Regions from separate parts of the Pseudomonas gozinkensis genome, predicted to be linked through region 2. Evidence: predicted binding sites of a transcription regulator. Region 2 holds the regulator's gene; each other region holds the start of a gene.
What was found. The regulator FliA, encoded in region 2, starts transcription of late flagellar genes. The targets are predictions, from matches to a motif close to CTAAAGTTTNNNNNNNNNNNGCCGNTAA.
Positions count from the first base shown of each region.

Region 1: flgM (flagellar biosynthesis anti-sigma factor FlgM) is a predicted target of FliA. The motif match lies at 2,328-2,355, and genes of this name have one in related genera.
Region 3: IHQ43_RS01890 (methyl-accepting chemotaxis protein) is a predicted target of FliA. The motif match lies at 994-1,021, and genes of this name have one in related genera.

Region 1 covers NZ_CP062253.1:4,909,741-4,915,052, forward strand. Annotated here, with positions in the region: gene cheR (protein-glutamate O-methyltransferase CheR) at 1-361, opposite strand, end outside; gene IHQ43_RS21805 (chemotaxis protein CheV) at 409-1,341, opposite strand; gene flgA (flagellar basal body P-ring formation chaperone FlgA) at 1,424-2,185, shown strand; gene flgM (flagellar biosynthesis anti-sigma factor FlgM) at 2,391-2,717, shown strand; gene IHQ43_RS21820 (flagella synthesis protein FlgN) at 2,766-3,233, shown strand; gene IHQ43_RS21825 (flagellar brake protein) at 3,329-4,063, shown strand; gene IHQ43_RS21830 (MFS transporter) at 4,125-5,312, opposite strand, start outside.
Region 2 covers NZ_CP062253.1:1,819,165-1,824,476, reverse strand. Annotated here, with positions in the region: gene IHQ43_RS08205 (chemotaxis protein CheA) at 1-878, opposite strand, end outside; gene IHQ43_RS08200 (protein phosphatase CheZ) at 933-1,721, opposite strand; gene IHQ43_RS08195 (chemotaxis response regulator CheY) at 1,740-2,111, opposite strand; gene fliA (RNA polymerase sigma factor FliA) at 2,279-3,019, opposite strand; gene fleN (flagellar synthesis regulator FleN) at 3,016-3,846, opposite strand; gene flhF (flagellar biosynthesis GTPase FlhF) at 3,960-5,300, opposite strand; gene flhA (flagellar biosynthesis protein FlhA) at 5,312-5,312, opposite strand, start outside.
Region 3 covers NZ_CP062253.1:425,903-431,214, reverse strand. Annotated here, with positions in the region: gene IHQ43_RS01900 (lipocalin family protein) at 1-528, opposite strand, end outside; gene IHQ43_RS01895 (hypothetical protein) at 560-814, opposite strand; gene IHQ43_RS01890 (methyl-accepting chemotaxis protein) at 1,097-2,989, shown strand; gene IHQ43_RS01885 (hypothetical protein) at 3,174-3,329, shown strand; gene IHQ43_RS01880 (DUF924 family protein) at 3,318-3,920, opposite strand; gene IHQ43_RS01875 (class 1 fructose-bisphosphatase) at 3,924-4,934, opposite strand; gene IHQ43_RS01870 (DUF3999 domain-containing protein) at 5,130-5,312, opposite strand, start outside.

The sequences.
Region 1 (5,312 bases), 3.1 Mb from region 2:
ACAGCGAATAGGGCTCCTGCCCCGACGAGCAGGCCGCCGACCAGATCCGCAGACGCTGGTTGGGAGCAGCCTTGATGGCCTCGGGCAGCACCTTGTTCTTCAAGACTTCAAACGGATAGGTGTCGCGAAACCACAGGGTTTCGTTGGTCGTCATGGCATCGACCACCTGCTCGCGCAAACCGCTGCGCGGCTGGGTCTGGATGCGCTGTACCAGCTCACCCAGGGACTTGATGCCTTGCTGCTCCATCAGTTTGTTGAGACGGCTCGACACCAGGTACTGCTTGTTTTCACCGAGCAAAATGCCACAGGCTTTTTCCAGGAAGACCCGGAACTGTTCGAAATCCAAATTACCCGTAGACAAATGATGCCGCCTCTTAAATCGTGTTGAACGCCAGGGGCAGAAGGCCCTTAGCTGATATCTGCTGCTCTGATCCGGTCGACTACCCGGGATGCCAGGTCATCAGGACGGAATTTGGCCAGGAAGTCATCGGCACCGACTTTCTTGACCATCGCCTGATTGAACACACCCGACAACGAAGTATGCAGGATGATATGAAGCTTTTGCATGCGAGGGTCGCTGCGGATCTCGGCCGTCAGGGTGTACCCGTCCATCTCCGGCATTTCGATGTCGGAGATCATCATCAGGAACTCTTCTTCCGGCTTCTTGCCCTCGTCGACCAGTTTGCGCAGGTAATCCAGCGCTTGCCGGCCGTCGTTCAACGCCACCACTTCGACGCCGACCGTCTGCAGGCAACGCGTCACCTGCTTGCGTGCCACTGACGAGTCATCGACCGTCAGAACCCGCAACGACAACGCCTTGCTCTGGGTCTCGACATCCACCACGCCGACCGAAATCGCTTCCGGTGTCGGCGCGACTTCCGCCAGCACCTTCTCGACGTCGATGATTTCGACTAACTGATTGTCGACCCGAGTCACAGCGGTCAGGTAATGATCGCGTCCGGTGCCCTTGGGCGGCGGATGAATCTCTTCCCAGTTCATGTTCACGATACGTTCCACCGAGCGCACCAGGAAACCCTGGGTCTTGGTGTTGTATTCCGTGATGATCACGAACGGACTGTTCTTGTCTTTCAAAGCACCGGAGCCGGTCGCCATCGCCAGATCAAGGATCGGAATGGTCGCCCCCCGGATATTCGCCACCCCGCACACGACAGGACTGGACTTGGGCATCACCGTCAATTGCGGGCATTGCAGCACTTCCCGAACCTTGAACACGTTGATCCCGTAGAGCTGCTGGCCGTCGAGACGGAACAACAACAGCTCCAGGCGATTCTGCCCCACCAGTTGCGTGCGCTGGTTCACCGAATCCATTACACCAGCCATGCCCAGACTCCTACACCAACGCCAAGTGTTGTTGCGACGCACATTCATTGCTAAACGGCACGGCGCTTGCTTTTTAACTCGTATGAACGCTCAAACGACATTTTTCCGACGCCTGACATCTCCCCTCCGCAGAGGGCTTTGCGCGATGTCCGCCGTTTGCCTGTTTTTCGCTGGCAGCCCTGCCATTGCTGATGCGGTTACCTTGCCTGACATGCTTATCGGCGTCACTCAGGGCTTTCTTGAATTCACCGTAGAAGACTATCTGGCTACCAGTCAAACGGAAGGGCGTTATGAAATCGAGGTCAACCAGCTCGATCCGCGCATGCGCATGCCTATGTGCGACAAGGAATTGACAGCGACACTGGAGAGTCCGGCACGTCCTCTGGGCCGTGTCACGGTCAAGGTCCGCTGCGAAGGCGCCTCCCCCTGGACGGTGTTCGTGCCCGCTCAAGTCCGCCTGTTTCGCGAGATTGTCACCACCACTCGCCCGCTCAAGCGCGCCGGCATCATCGAGCCTCAGGACGTGACCTTGCGCGAACGCGACGTCAGCACGATCAATCAGGGCTTCCTGACGTCGGTGGATGAAGCCATCGGACAGAAATTGACCCGACCAACGGTCGCCGATCAAGTCATTACCCTGGTGCATCTGGAACAGGCGGAAGTGGTGCGCAAGGGCGATCAAGTGGTGATCACCGCCCGCAGCGGTACCCTCGCCGTACGCATGCCGGGCGAAGCGCTGGCCAACGGCGGCCTGAAAGAACAGATTCGAGTGAAGAACCTCAACTCCCAGCGGGTCATCAAGGCGCAGGTTGTGGCGCCCGGCCAGGTGGAAGTAGCGATGTAAGCGGCGAGTGAGCGGCAAGATGAACGGATATTTGAAAAGCCCCTGAGCTTTTGGCAGAAAACTGGCGCTGACCAGAGCTGTTCCCTAAACTGTGCCGCAGCAGGATCTGCAACGGCGCATGCAAGCTCATTGCTAAATGGGCCTAAAGTTTTCCAGGGGATGGCCGAAAACATGGCAAGCGTCCAAATTCCCAGAGGTTTTTAACATGGTCATCGATTTCAGCCGTTTGAACAGCTCCTCGTCACTTACGGGCAGTACACGTACCAGCAACGCCAAGGAAACCGCCGAAACCGGCACCTCCGCGCCGCTGAATACCCCGGCCGAACAGGCCAGTGCCGCAAAAAGCGGGGAATCGGTACACCTCAGCAATGAGGCTCAACAGTTGCAGAAGGTCACTGACAAGCTGCGCGATCAGCCTGCCGTCGACAAGGCCCGCGTGGCCGAGTTGAAAGCAGCGATTGCCGATGGCAGCTACAAGGTCGACAGCAACCGTGTAGCCAGCAAACTGCTCAATTTCGAAGCCCAGCGCTAGGCCTCGGTCAGCGCCAGGCTTTTGGACGCTTAAAACCCAAGGCCAGCCATGCACGACACTAATTTATTGCAACTGATCACCGACGACTTTGCTCCAGCTCAACAATTGCTGGAGTTACTGCAAACCGAGTCCCTCGCCTTGCACGGTCGCGACATGCCTCTGCTGGAAGAAATTCTGGCGAACAAGCAGGCATTGATCATTCTGCTCGAACAGCATGGCCGCAAGCGCAGCGAAATCCTCGCCAGTCTCAATCTGTCCCTCGACCGCGCCGGCCTCGAACAACTGGCCAGCCAGTCGAGCATCGGCGATCAGTTGCTCAGCCAGAGCGATGTCCTGACCGATCTGATCGCCCAGTGCCAGGCAGCCAATGCCAGGAATGGCCAGTCGATCGTCATGCAGCAGGCCGCCACGGCCAATCAGCTGAAAATCCTCACCGGCGGCGAGCCACCTGCGCTCTACGATGCCAGTGGCACCTTCTCCAAACTGCAGAAACCGCGCGCGCTCAGCCAGGCGTGATGCTTTCTTCTATGCTTGCGCCCTATCAACGTGCGAAACATGCTGGCAAAATACTGGCCAGCCGTAGTCAAATTTTGTCTGGAGATTGATTTAACGTGTCCAACGATGACGCTCCGCAGCCCCCAAAGGTGCTCACCACGCCCCTGGAGATCTCCAGCAATCTGCGCCAGCTGCAAGAGAGCCACGATCCGCTGATCATTACGTTCCACGAGCGCAGCCAGCGCTTCCAGAGCTACCTGATTGAAGTCGATCGCGAAAACGGTTCGATCAAGCTTGATGAAATGATTCCGCGGGACGGCGAACGTTTTCTGGAAGCAGGCGAACCGTTCAAGGTTGAAGGTTTTCATGATGGCGTGCGCATTGCCTGGGAATGCACAGGGACGCTGAGCATCAAAGACTCCGACGGCGACCGCTTCTACACCGGCGACCTGCCCACCGAAGTGGTTTATCACCAGCGCCGCAATGCCTTTCGCGCCGCACTGAAACTGACCGACCTGGTCAGCGTCGTGCTCGGCGGCGAAAAGCTCAAGGCACCGCTGGATGGCAAATTGCTGGACATCTCGGCCACGGGTTGCAAGCTGCGCTTTGAAGGCGATATCACCGACCGCCTGCAACTGGGCCAGGTCTATGATCGCCTGATCGCCGCGCCGCTATTCGGCAACCAACCGGTATCGGTCGAGCTGCGTTACCTGCACTTCGAAGAAAAACTCAACATCACCTTCGCCGGCCTGCGCTTTCACAACATCAGCGGCCCGGCTGCCCGCAACGTCGAGCGTTTCGTTTATCAACTGCAACGCGAAGCGCGTCGGTTCGATAAAGACGATCTCTGATCGGCAGGCATTAAAAAACGGGCAGTCACTGCGGTGACTGCCCGTTTTTTTTATGCCTGGATCAAGGCCTGGCAGTGCTGATGTCGGGCCCCTCGCCCTCGACTGTCGAATCGGTTGGCACAACAGGCTCGGGCTCCGGTTCAGGCTCTGGAGCGACCGTATTCTGCATCTGCTCCTGCACCACTTGTTCATCAACTCGCGGGTCCAGCGCTGCCACCAACGGCGAACTGGACATGCTGTCCGGCATCGCCACGTGATGCAGTGGTGCATCGTCGACCTGGTGCAGATTGGTCACGGCTTTCGGCCGGATCCGCCACACCAGCACCAGCGCGAAAAAGGTGAAGAACGCATACAGGCTTTGCGGCCCGAACATCTTCATCAGTACCCCCGCCGCCAGCGGCCCGATACTGGCGCCCACGCCGTAGGTCACCAGCAACATCGCCGTCAGCGACACCCGACGCTCGCCCTCGACGTGGTCGTTGGAGAACGCCACCGCCAACGGATACAGGCAAAACTGCACCAGCGAGCAGAGGAAACCGACCACGAACAGCACCTCCAGCGGCACCTGCGGCAGGATCGCCAGCGGCAACGCGGCAACCGCCAGGAACAACGCGAAACAGCGGATCAGCAAGGCCCGGTCATAACGATCCGACAACCAGCCCAACGGCCACTGCACCAACAGGCCGGCAAAAATACAGCTACCCATGAACAGACCGACCTGCTCGGTCGACAGCCCTTGCTGGGACGCATACAGCGGCGCCAGACCGTAGAACGAACCGATGATCAGCCCTGCGCCGAGCACCGTGCTCAGGGACTGCGGCACGCGCTTGATAAAGAAGCGCGGTTCCATCGGGGCCGGATGCAGCGGCGCCGGGTGAATCCGCCGGGTCAGCGCCACCGGCACCAGACACAGGGCGAAGCACAGCGCGACCAGCATCAGCAGTTCCAGGCCAAGACCCGGATGCATGACCAGAATCAGTTGACCAAGCACCAAGCCCAGGTACGACGCGATCATATAGCCACTGAACACCAGACCGCGCTGATTGGCGTCGGCCTGCTCGTTCAGCCAGCTCTCGATGACCATGTATTGGCACATCATGCCGAGGCCGACGATGGTCCGCAGCACCAGCCAGGCCGGCAACCAGTCCACCAGCCCATGACCGAGCACCGCCGCGCCGACGATCCCAGCACACGCCGAGTAGGCACGGATATGCCCGACCCGGGCGATCAGACGGTGACCGATCTTGCC
Region 2 (5,312 bases):
AGATCGTCGAGCAGCGATTCGAACTCGTGATCGGTGATCAGATCGCTACCGGCCGCCGCCGCTGCCGGAGCAGCCGATGCAGGCACCGAAGCAATCGCCGATTCCAGCGCATCGACGGCAAAGTTGCCCTTGCCGTGCAGCTGATCGAGCAAGGCTTCGAATTCGTCGTCGGTGATGTCCGAGCTGTCGCCCGCCGCTGGAGCAGCTGGCGCAGCGGCTGCCGGTGCCACGGCGTCGGCCGCGAACTGGCCCTTGCCGTGCAACTGGTCGAGCAGCGACTCGAACTCGGCGTCGGTGATTTCATCGCTGGCCGCTTCGTCGGAAGCCGGCGCAGCGGCAGCCGCCGGGGCCTCGGCTTCGGCCTTGACGGCGTTCAGCGAGTCCAGCAACTGTTCAAATTCGTTATCGGTGATATCCCCCGATTCGCCTTCGACGACCAGTTCTTCGATCATCTCGGCCACAGGCGAAGCCGGGGCTTCATCCGCCGATTGCGGTTCGGCCAGACGCGCCAGGGCAGCCAGCAGTTCCGGGGTGGCGGCGGTAATCGGGCTGCGATCGCGGACTTCGCTGAACATGCTGTTCACCGCGTCCAGCGCTTCGAGCACCACGTCCATCAGTTCTGCATCTACGCGACGCTCACCCTTGCGCAGGATGTCGAACACGTTTTCGGCGATGTGACAGCACTCCACCAGCTCGTTGAGCTGAAGGAAGCCGGCGCCCCCTTTTACAGTGTGGAAACCGCGAAAAATTGCGTTGAGCAGATCTGCGTCATCCGGGCGGCTTTCCAGCTCGACCAGTTGTTCGGACAGTTGCTCAAGAATCTCGCCGGCCTCAACCAGGAAATCCTGAAGGATCTCTTCATCGGCGCCGAAGCTCATTAATGGGGTGCTCCTACAGGTCTAAAAACCCAAAAAACCTAAAATTCCAAAACTCTAGAATCCAAGGCTGGATAACAAATCGTCCACATCGTCCTGACCGGACACAACGTCTTCTCGTTTATCGGCATGAATCTGCGGACCTTCACCCTGCGAGAGATGTTTTTGTGGATCTTTTTCAGCGAGCATTGCCGCACGGTCATGTTCGATGCCCGCAAAGCGGTCCACCTGGCTGGCCATGAGCACGAGCTTGAGCAGGTTGCTTTCGACTTCGGTGACCAATTGGGTCACGCGCTTGATCACCTGACCGGTGAGGTCCTGGTAATCCTGGGCGAGCAGAATGTCGTTCAGATTGCTCGACACCGCGCGGTTGTCCGCGCTGCTGCGTGCCAGAAAACCGTCGACCCGGCGCGCCAGCTCACGGAACTCTTCAGCCCCGACCTCACGGCGCATGAAGCGGCCCCAATCGGCGCTCAAGGCCTGGGCCTCGTCAGCCAGGCCATTGACCACAGGGGTCGCGCTTTCCACCAGATCCATGGTGCGGTTGGCAGCAGCTTCGGTCAGTTTGACCACGTAGCCCAGGCGTTCGGTGGCGTCGGTGATTTGCGACACTTCCTCGGCCTGCGGCATGTGCGGATCGATCTGGAAATTGACGATCGCACTGTGCAGTTCACGCGTGAGCTTGCCCACTTCCTGGTACAGGCCACGGTCACGGGTCTGATTGAGCTCATGGATCAGTTGCACAGCGTCGCCGAACCTGCCCTTTTCAAGGCTTTCGACCAGTTCGACCGCGTGTTTTTTCAGGGTCGACTCGAAGTCGCCCTGTGAAGATTCTTTATGCTCCATAGCTCCCCCGCGCGTTCATCAGCCGATGCGTTCGAAAATCTTCTCGATTTTTTCTTTCAACGCCTGAGCCGTGAAAGGTTTGACCACATAGCCGTTCACGCCGGCCTGGGCCGCTTCGATGATCTGCTCGCGCTTGGCTTCAGCGGTCACCATCAGCACCGGCAGGTGCTTGAGCTTTTCATCGGCGCGCACGTGGCGCAGCAGGTCGATACCGGTCATGCCGGGCATGTTCCAGTCGGTCACCAGAAAGTCGATGCTGCCGCTGTTGAGCACCGGAATGGCGGTGGTGCCATCGTCGGCTTCAACGGTGTTGGTGAACCCAAGGTCACGCAACAGGTTCTTGATGATCCGCCGCATCGTTGAGAAGTCATCAACGATGAGGATTTTCATGTCTTTGTTCAATTCGACCTCCAAGCAGTCTTAAACGCGTCCAGCACCTGGACGCGCCATTTCAATCAATCCGGCAAAACACTCGATGACTGTCTGGAGCACAACAGAGCAAGACCGGTGCCGTTCACCACCGCACCAGCCTCGTTCGCAGTGTCCCCACACTGCCTTCAGCGCGCTCGCCACTCCCCCAAACGCCCCCGCAAGCGGGCCGCGCACTGGCTGTGTAACTGGCTGACCCGCGATTCACTGACGCCAAGGACTTCACCGATCTCCTTGAGGTTCAGCTCTTCGTCGTAGTACAGCGCCAACACCAGTCGCTCACGCTCCGGCAAATTGGCAATCGCGTCCGCCAGCGCAGCCTGGAAACGCTCGTCTTCCAGATCGCGCGACGGCTCCAGATGAGCACTGGCGCCATCCTCGTGCAGCCCTTCGTGTTCGCCGTCCTGCAACAGGTCGTCGAAACTGAACAGCCGGCTGCCCAGGGTGTCGTTCAAAATCCCGTAGTAATCGTCGAGACTCAATTGGAGTTCGGCCGCAACTTCGTGATCTTTAGCGTCACGGCCGGTTTTAGCTTCAATCGAGCGAATCGCGTCGCTGACCATACGGGTGTTGCGGTGAACCGAGCGCGGAGCCCAGTCCCCTTTACGGACTTCGTCGAGCATCGCACCACGGATCCGGATACCCGCGTACGTTTCAAAACTGGCGCCCTTGCTGGCGTCGTATTTGGTCGAGACTTCGAGCAGACCGATCATCCCGGCCTGGATCAGGTCTTCGACCTGCACACTGGCCGGCAATCGCGCCAGCAAGTGGTAGGCGATGCGTTTGACCAGTGGCGCGTAACGCTCGATCAGCTCGTACTGCGCGTCACGCGCCGACTTTTTGTAAAGGTTCATACCGCTGGCGGTCATAGCACAGGTCCTGCCGTTTGCTGCACGAGGCGCTCGACGAAAAATTCGAGGTGGCCACGCGGGTTGGCGGGCAGCGGCCAGGTGTCGACCTTCTGTGCGATCGCCTTGAACGCCAGTGCGCACTTGGAACGCGGGAAGGCTTCATAGACCGCACGCTGCTTCTGCACCGCCTTGCGCACGCTTTCGTCGTAGGGCACCGCGCCGACGTATTGTAGGGCGACGTCGAGGAAGCGATCCGTGACCTTGGTCAACTTGGCGAACAGATTGCGACCTTCCTGCGGGCTCTGCGCCATGTTGGCCAGGACGCGGAAGCGGTTCATGCCGTAATCGCGGTTGAGCAGCTTGATCAGCGCGTAGGCGTCGGTGATCGAGGTCGGCTCGTCGCAGACCACCAGCAAAACTTCCTGGGCTGCGCGAACAAAACTGACTACCGAGTCACCAATACCCGCAGCGGTGTCGATCACCAGTACGTCGAGATTGTCGCCGATGTCACTGAAGGCCTGAATCAGGCCGGCATGCTGGGCCGGGCTCAGGTGAACCATGCTCTGGGTGCCGGAAGCGGCCGGCACGATGCGGATCCCGCCGGGGCCTTGCAACAGCACGTCGCGCAGCTCGCAGCGGCCTTCGATCACGTCGGCCAGGGTGCGTTTGGGTGTGAGGCCCAGCAGAACGTCGACGTTCGCCAGCCCCAGGTCGGCGTCCAGCAGCATGACCCGACGGCCAAGCTCTGCCAGGGCCAGGGACAAGTTCACTGACACATTAGTCTTGCCGACGCCACCTTTGCCGCCGGTCACCGCGATCACCTGTACGGGATGCATGCTGCCCATGTTATTTCTTTACCTTGTCTTGCATAGACGGAGGCCACATTACTGGCTGCGCGTTCACAACCGGAACAATGCATGGCAGACCATCGATGTAGGTACAAAAACGGTTCATTACCTCAGCCAACCTGCTTGGTCGGACTGTGGTAGATATCAGCGAACATGTCAGCCATGGCTTCTTCGCTGGGTTCTTCCTGCATTTGCACACTGACGGCGCGGCTGACCAGTTGATGACGGCGCGGCAGATGCAGATCATCCGGAATACGCGGCCCATCGGTCAGGTAGGCGACCGGCAGTTCGTGACTGATCGCCAGGCTCAGCACTTCGCCGAGGCTGGCCGTCTCATCCAGTTTAGTCAGGATGCACCCGGCAAGCCCGCAACGCTTGTAACTGTGATAAGCGGCGGTTAGAACCTGTTTCTGGCTGGTGGTTGCCAGCACCAGATAATTTTTCGACCGAATGCCACGACCGGCCAGACTTTCCAGCTGCATGCGCAGGGCCGGATCGCTGGCTTGCAGGCCGGCGGTATCGATCAGCACCACGCGTTTGCGCAGCAGTGGATCCAGCGCCTGCACCAGGGACTGGCCCGGATCGACATGGGTCACCGACACGTTGAGGATGCGACCCAGAGTCTTGAGCTGCTCCTGCGCGCCGATACGGAAACTGTCCATGCTCACCAGCGCGATGTTCTGCGCGCCGTACTTGAGCACATAACGGGCGGCCAGTTTGGCGAGGGTGGTGGTCTTGCCCATGCCGGCAGGACCGACCATGGCAATCACACCGCCCTCTTCCAGCGGCTCGACTTCCGGCACGGCAATCATCCGCGCCAGGTGCGCCAGCAGCATGCGCCAGGCCTGACGAGGCTCGTCGATCTCGGTGATCATCGACAGCAGATCGCGGGACAACGGGCCAGACAAACCAATGCGCTGCAGACGACGGTACAGATTGGCCTGGGCCGGACGGCTGCCTTGCAGCTGGTTCCAGGCCAGGGTGCCGAGTTGCACTTCCATCAGTTCGCGCAGGCTGTTGAGTTCGAAACGCATCGAGTCCAGTGCACGCGGGTCAACGCCAGCGGAAACCGCTGCGGGCGCCGGTACCGGACGGGCCGGCGCTTCGTAGGTCGGTTCGGTCAGTGGCTCGGCAGCAGTCAGCGGCAGCCCGGCCGTCAACGGCAGCCCGGCGAACAGCTGGCGATTGGTGTTGCCGTCGGCTTCGCCACGCAGGCTCAGTTCGGCCTGGGCGGTGACGATGCGCGACTGGGTCTTGCGCAGCTCGTCCTCGAGTTCCATGTTCGGAACACGCGGGGCCAGCGCCGACAGTTTGTAATCGAGCGCCGCCGTCAGCTCGACACCGCCGGCAATGCGGCGGTTGCCAATGATGGCGGCATCAGCGCCCAGCTCATCACGAACCAGCTTCATGGCCTGACGCATATCGGCGGCGAAAAAACGCTTAACTTGCATAAACCACTACCT
Region 3 (5,312 bases), 1.4 Mb from region 2:
GATCAGTCGCGTGGTGTCGTAACCCTGCTGACGCGCCTTGCTCAGCAGTTCCTCGCGCACCACACCGTTGACAGTCGGCGTGCGGGACAACAGCCACAGGTAGCGACGACTCGGGTCGCCGACGAGGGCGGTCTTGTAGTCATCGCTGACGTACAGCACCCAGTATTGCCCCTTCGCCACACCCGGAATCAGCCGCGAGAACCAGGTATCGAATTCGACCCACAGCTTGTCGGTCTTGCCCGGCACCTGTGGATAAGCCGTGCCTTTGACTTCTTCCCACTGCCAGTCCGCCGTCAGGCAGCGGTTGTACACCGCGATATTGCCGTCGGGCTTGAGGGAATAACGGGCTTCGGATTGCGCGCAATTGCGCTGGAAGTACATCGGCAGACGCGCCAGCTCGTACCAGGTGCCCTGGTAACGCTTGAGATTGACACTGTTGACCGTCTTCGGCGCCAGCGGATCTTCACCGGACGTGGCGCAGCCGGCCAATACCAGGCCGGCCAAAAGAACAAGCAATAACCGCTTCATTGTTTTTCTCCCGTGGGCGCGTAGCCCCGGTTTACTTCAGGCCTTGGCCGGAAAACATCAGCACTTTGTCACCGGCGTACTGCACGCTGATAAAGCTGTTCTTGTCGCCCCAGGTGCAACTGGACATGCCGAGCGCGCCCGAGCAATCGGTGGGCTTGCCAAGCAGCGTCTCCACTTCGGCTTTGGCCATGCCGGCCGAAAGCTTCGAATAGTTTTCCTGATTGACCTTGCTGCATGCGGCCAACAGCACGCAAAACGACAGCAGGGCGATAGATCGCAGCGACATGGTGGAACTCCTGGAACGGAAGGGGGATGGCATGGCGCCAACCAGAAGCTTAGAAGAGAAAACCCCTGTCTGGTTCCCTGGGAGGCTGGCTATTTGTTAGCCCGCTCGTCCGGCATTCGTCGGCAAATCAGACAGTTCGTAGGGGTATTGAGCATTTCGTCGCTTTTCGCAAAAACCGCCTAATCTTTGGCGCGGCGCGGTCGAAATAAGAGCAGCGCAAAGCCCGATAGTGTGGCAAATTGCCGCCCTTTCTTGACCAGCCCCTTCGCGGTAGCTCACTTAATGACCAGAAACATGAAATTCAGCCACAAGATCTTGTTGGCTGCCGCCCTCGTGGTGGCCGTTGCGTTCGCCTGTTTCATTTTGTTCAACGACTATCGCCAGCGCGAAGCCCTGCAAAGCAGCACCGAAGCATCAATGCAGGAACTGGGCAGCCTGACCACCAGCAACATCCAGACCTGGCTGGAAAGCCGCATCCAGTTGCTGCAATCGATGGCGCAACAGGTTGTCGCCGACGGCAACGCGCCGGCCAGCCTGAAACGCATCATCGACCTGCCCGCCTACACCGGCAATTTCCAGCTCAGCTACTTCGGCGGCGCCGACGGTGTGATGTTCTCGGTTCCGGCCGGCAACCGTGCACCTGATTACGATCCGCGCGCCCGCGGCTGGTACAAGGCAGCCAACGCTGCGCAACAGACCATCGTCACCGAACCGTACATCGCCGCCTCGTCGGGCAAACTGGTGATCACCGTCGCCACGCCGGTGCAGCGCCAGGGCCAGATGATCGGTGTGGCCGGCGCCGACATTGATCTCTCCAGCGTCAGCGCGATCATCAACTCGCTGAACTTCGGCGGCCACGGTCACGCGTTCATCGTCAGTGCCGACGGCAAGATCCTGATCCACCCGGACAGCAAGCTGGTGCTCAAAACCCTGGCCGAGGCCTACCCCAACGGTGCGCCGAAAGTCAGTCCGGGCCTGAAAGAAGTCGAGTTCGACGGCAAGACCCAACTGATCTCCTTCACCCACGTCAACGGCGTGCCGTCGGCCGACTGGTACGTGGCGCTGGTGCTGGACAAGGACACCGCGTTCTCGATGCTCAGCGAATTCCGCACCTCGGCGCTGATCGCCATGGTCATCGCCGTGGTAATCATCATCGCCCTGCTCGGCATGCTGATCCGCGTGCTGATGCAGCCGCTGCTGACCATGGGCCGCGCCATGCACGACATCGCCGAAGGCGAAGGTGACCTGACCAAACGCCTGACCATTCACGGCCACGATGAATTCGGCGCACTGGGCACCTCGTTCAACCGTTTCGTCGAGCGCATTCACACCTCGATCCGCGAAGTGTCGTCGGCCACCGGGCAAGTCAACGAAGTCGCCCTGCGCGTAGTCGCCGCGTCGAACTCGTCGATGTTCAACTCCGACCAGCAGGCCTCGCGCACCAACAGCGTGGCCGCCGCGATCAACCAGCTCGGCGCCGCCGCCCAGGAAATCGCCCAGAACGCCGCCCTCGCCTCGCAACACTCAAGCGATGCGCGCAGCCTGGCCGAAGACGGCCAGCAGGTGGTGGATAAAACCATCCACGCGATGCAACAGCTGTCGGCGAAGATCAGCGACTCCTGCGGCAACATCGAAACCCTGAACAGCAACACCGTGAACATCGGGCAGATTCTGGAAGTGATCACCAGCATCTCCCAGCAGACCAACCTGCTGGCGCTCAACGCCGCCATCGAAGCGGCCCGTGCCGGTGAGGCCGGTCGTGGTTTCGCCGTGGTGGCCGACGAAGTCCGCAACCTGGCGCACCGCACCCAGGATTCGGCGCAGCAAGTGCAGAAGATGATTGAAGAGCTGCAAGTCGGCGCGCGTCAGGCGGTCGGCATCATGACCGAGAGCCAGCGCGAGAGCGAAAGCAGCGTCGGCATCGCCAACCAGGCCGGCGAACGCTTGGGCAGCGTGACCCAGCGCATCGGCGAGATCGACGGCATGAACCAGTCGGTAGCGACGGCGACGGAAGAGCAGACGGCGGTGGTCGAGTCGATCAACGTTGATATCAACGAGATCAACACGCTGAACCAGGAAGGTGTGGAAAACTTGCAGGCGACGTTGCGGGCTTGTGCGGATCTGGAGCAGCAGGCTGCGCGACTCAAGCAGTTGGTGGGTAGTTTCCGGATCTGAGGCGCGGCTACTGACCTCATCGCTGGCAAGTCGAGTCGTCGCACCGTAGCTCCCACAGGTAATGTGTGTTTACACAATTTGTGTTTCACATCAAACACTGTGGGAGCGGGCTTGCCCGCGATAGCGGTATACATGACGCAGAAGGCCGGAAATGTAATCCGCGATTCGCAAGGAGATGTGGCTAATGAACAAGAAACACGATTGCACGGATTCAGATCAAACTACTTTACTGGCAATCCTTGCATTGGGTACCGACGAGATTGATCAAGAAAAGTACAGAGACGTTGAAGACTTGTTTCTTGAATTGGATAAAATGAACGCGGACAAGCTAGAAACTTGACCCAGGCTGTTTGAGAAACTCCAGCTCCTCAACCGTAGACTCCCGCCCCAACACCGCATTGCGATGCGGAAACCGTCCAAACCGCGCAATCACCCGCTGATGTCGCTCCGCATAATCCAGGTTGTCGGCAAACACCCCGCGCTCCGCCTCCGGCTGTTCAGCCACCAGTTCGATGAATCGTGAAACCGCTTCATTCTGCACCGCGAGGTTTTCGCTGTGTTCGAAGACGAGGTAGATGAAGAGTCGCTGAATCGGTTTCAACTGCCGATCGAAGTCTGCAGCAATCCCCTGAGCAACCAGTTTCTGTGCCCGTAGATCGCCGGAAAAAGCCTTGGGCGTATCGCGAAAGATCATTCGCGGGAGTTGGTCGAGCAACAGCACCACCGCCAGCCAACCCTCGGGACGTTGCGTCCATTCGGTCAATTCGCCAGCGAGGGCCTGATCGACAAAGACCCCGAAACGCTCACGCGCTTCGAGGTCCTGGCTGTCTTTCTTGCCGAACCACAACCCGCCCTGTTGGGCCGTTACTTCAGTAGCTGATTCGGAGTGTCCGAACCACCAATCGAGCAACGGCTGCCAGGGCACGTTCATGGTTTATTCCTTGTGGTAAGCCGTGGCGCGGGCGACTTCTTCTTTCGAGCCGAGGAACACCGCTACGCGCTGGTGCAGGCCTTCAGGCTTGATGTCGAGAATGCGCTGGTGACCGTCGGTGGAAGCGCCGCCCGCCTGTTCCACCAGGAACGACATCGGGTTGGCTTCGTACATCAGGCGCAGTTTGCCCGGCTTGGACGGCTCGCGGCTGTCGCGCGGGTACATGAACAGACCGCCACGGGTCAGGATGCGGTGAACGTCGGCAACCATCGCCGCGACCCAACGCATGTTGTAGTTCTTTTTCAGCGGGCCTTCTTCACCGGCCAGCAGTTCCGAAACGTAGCGCTGTACCGGAGCTTCCCAGTGACGCTGGTTGGACATGTTGATGGCGAATTCCTGGGTGGTTTCAGGAATGGTGATGTCTTCGTGGGTCAGGACGAAGCTGCCCATTTCGCGGTCCAGGGTGAAGCCTTTCACGCCGTGGCCCAGGGTCAGCACCAGCATGGTCTGCGGGCCGTAAATGGCGTAACCGGCGGCAACCTGCTGGGTACCTGGCTGCAGGAAGGCCTTCTCATTCAGAGGCTCGTTCTGGCTCAGGTATTCGTTCGGGCAACGCAGCACGGAGAAGATGGTGCCGACCGGGGCGTTGATGTCGATGTTCGACGAACCGTCCAGCGGGTCGAATACCAGCAGGTAGGCGCCTTTCGGGTATTTGCCCGGGATCTGGTAGGCGTTGTCCATTTCTTCGGACGCCATGCCGGCCAGGTGACCGCCCCACTCGTTGGCTTCGAGCAGGATTTCGTTCGACAGCACGTCGAGCTTCTTCTGCACTTCGCCTTGCACGTTTTCCGTGCCCATGCTGCCCAGAACACCGCCCAGGGCGCCTTTGGACACGGCGTGGCTGATCTCTTTACAGGCACGCGCCACCACTTCGATCAGGAAACGCAGATCGGCAGGAGTGTTGTTGCTGCGGGTCTGCTCAATCAAATAGCGACTCAGGGTAACGCGGGACATGGACGGCTCCGGTGGAATGGGGGGCTAAAAACCCGCGCAGTTTACAGGGAGTCTGAAACCGTAGCGAGCAATGACGCCCGGTAACGTGCGTCGGGTGCAATTCCTGCTATCAGACGTGATCGAACCCAGAGAGTTCAGGTACCGGATTCAGCGTAGTTGGAAACCCGACGGGTGTAGAGGCCACACCCGTCATATTCACGACTTGGCCGGCGGTTTGCGCAGCAGGCTGAAGGCCATCGCTGCCAGAAACAGCACACTGAGCAGCAACACCGCCCACAGGCCGAACTTCTTCCAGTTGGTGTCCGCCGTGGCCGAGGTGGTGGCTGTCGAAGTCTGGGTCGCCAGCGCTTCGCCCTGCACTGTGGCCTTGCCCAGCGT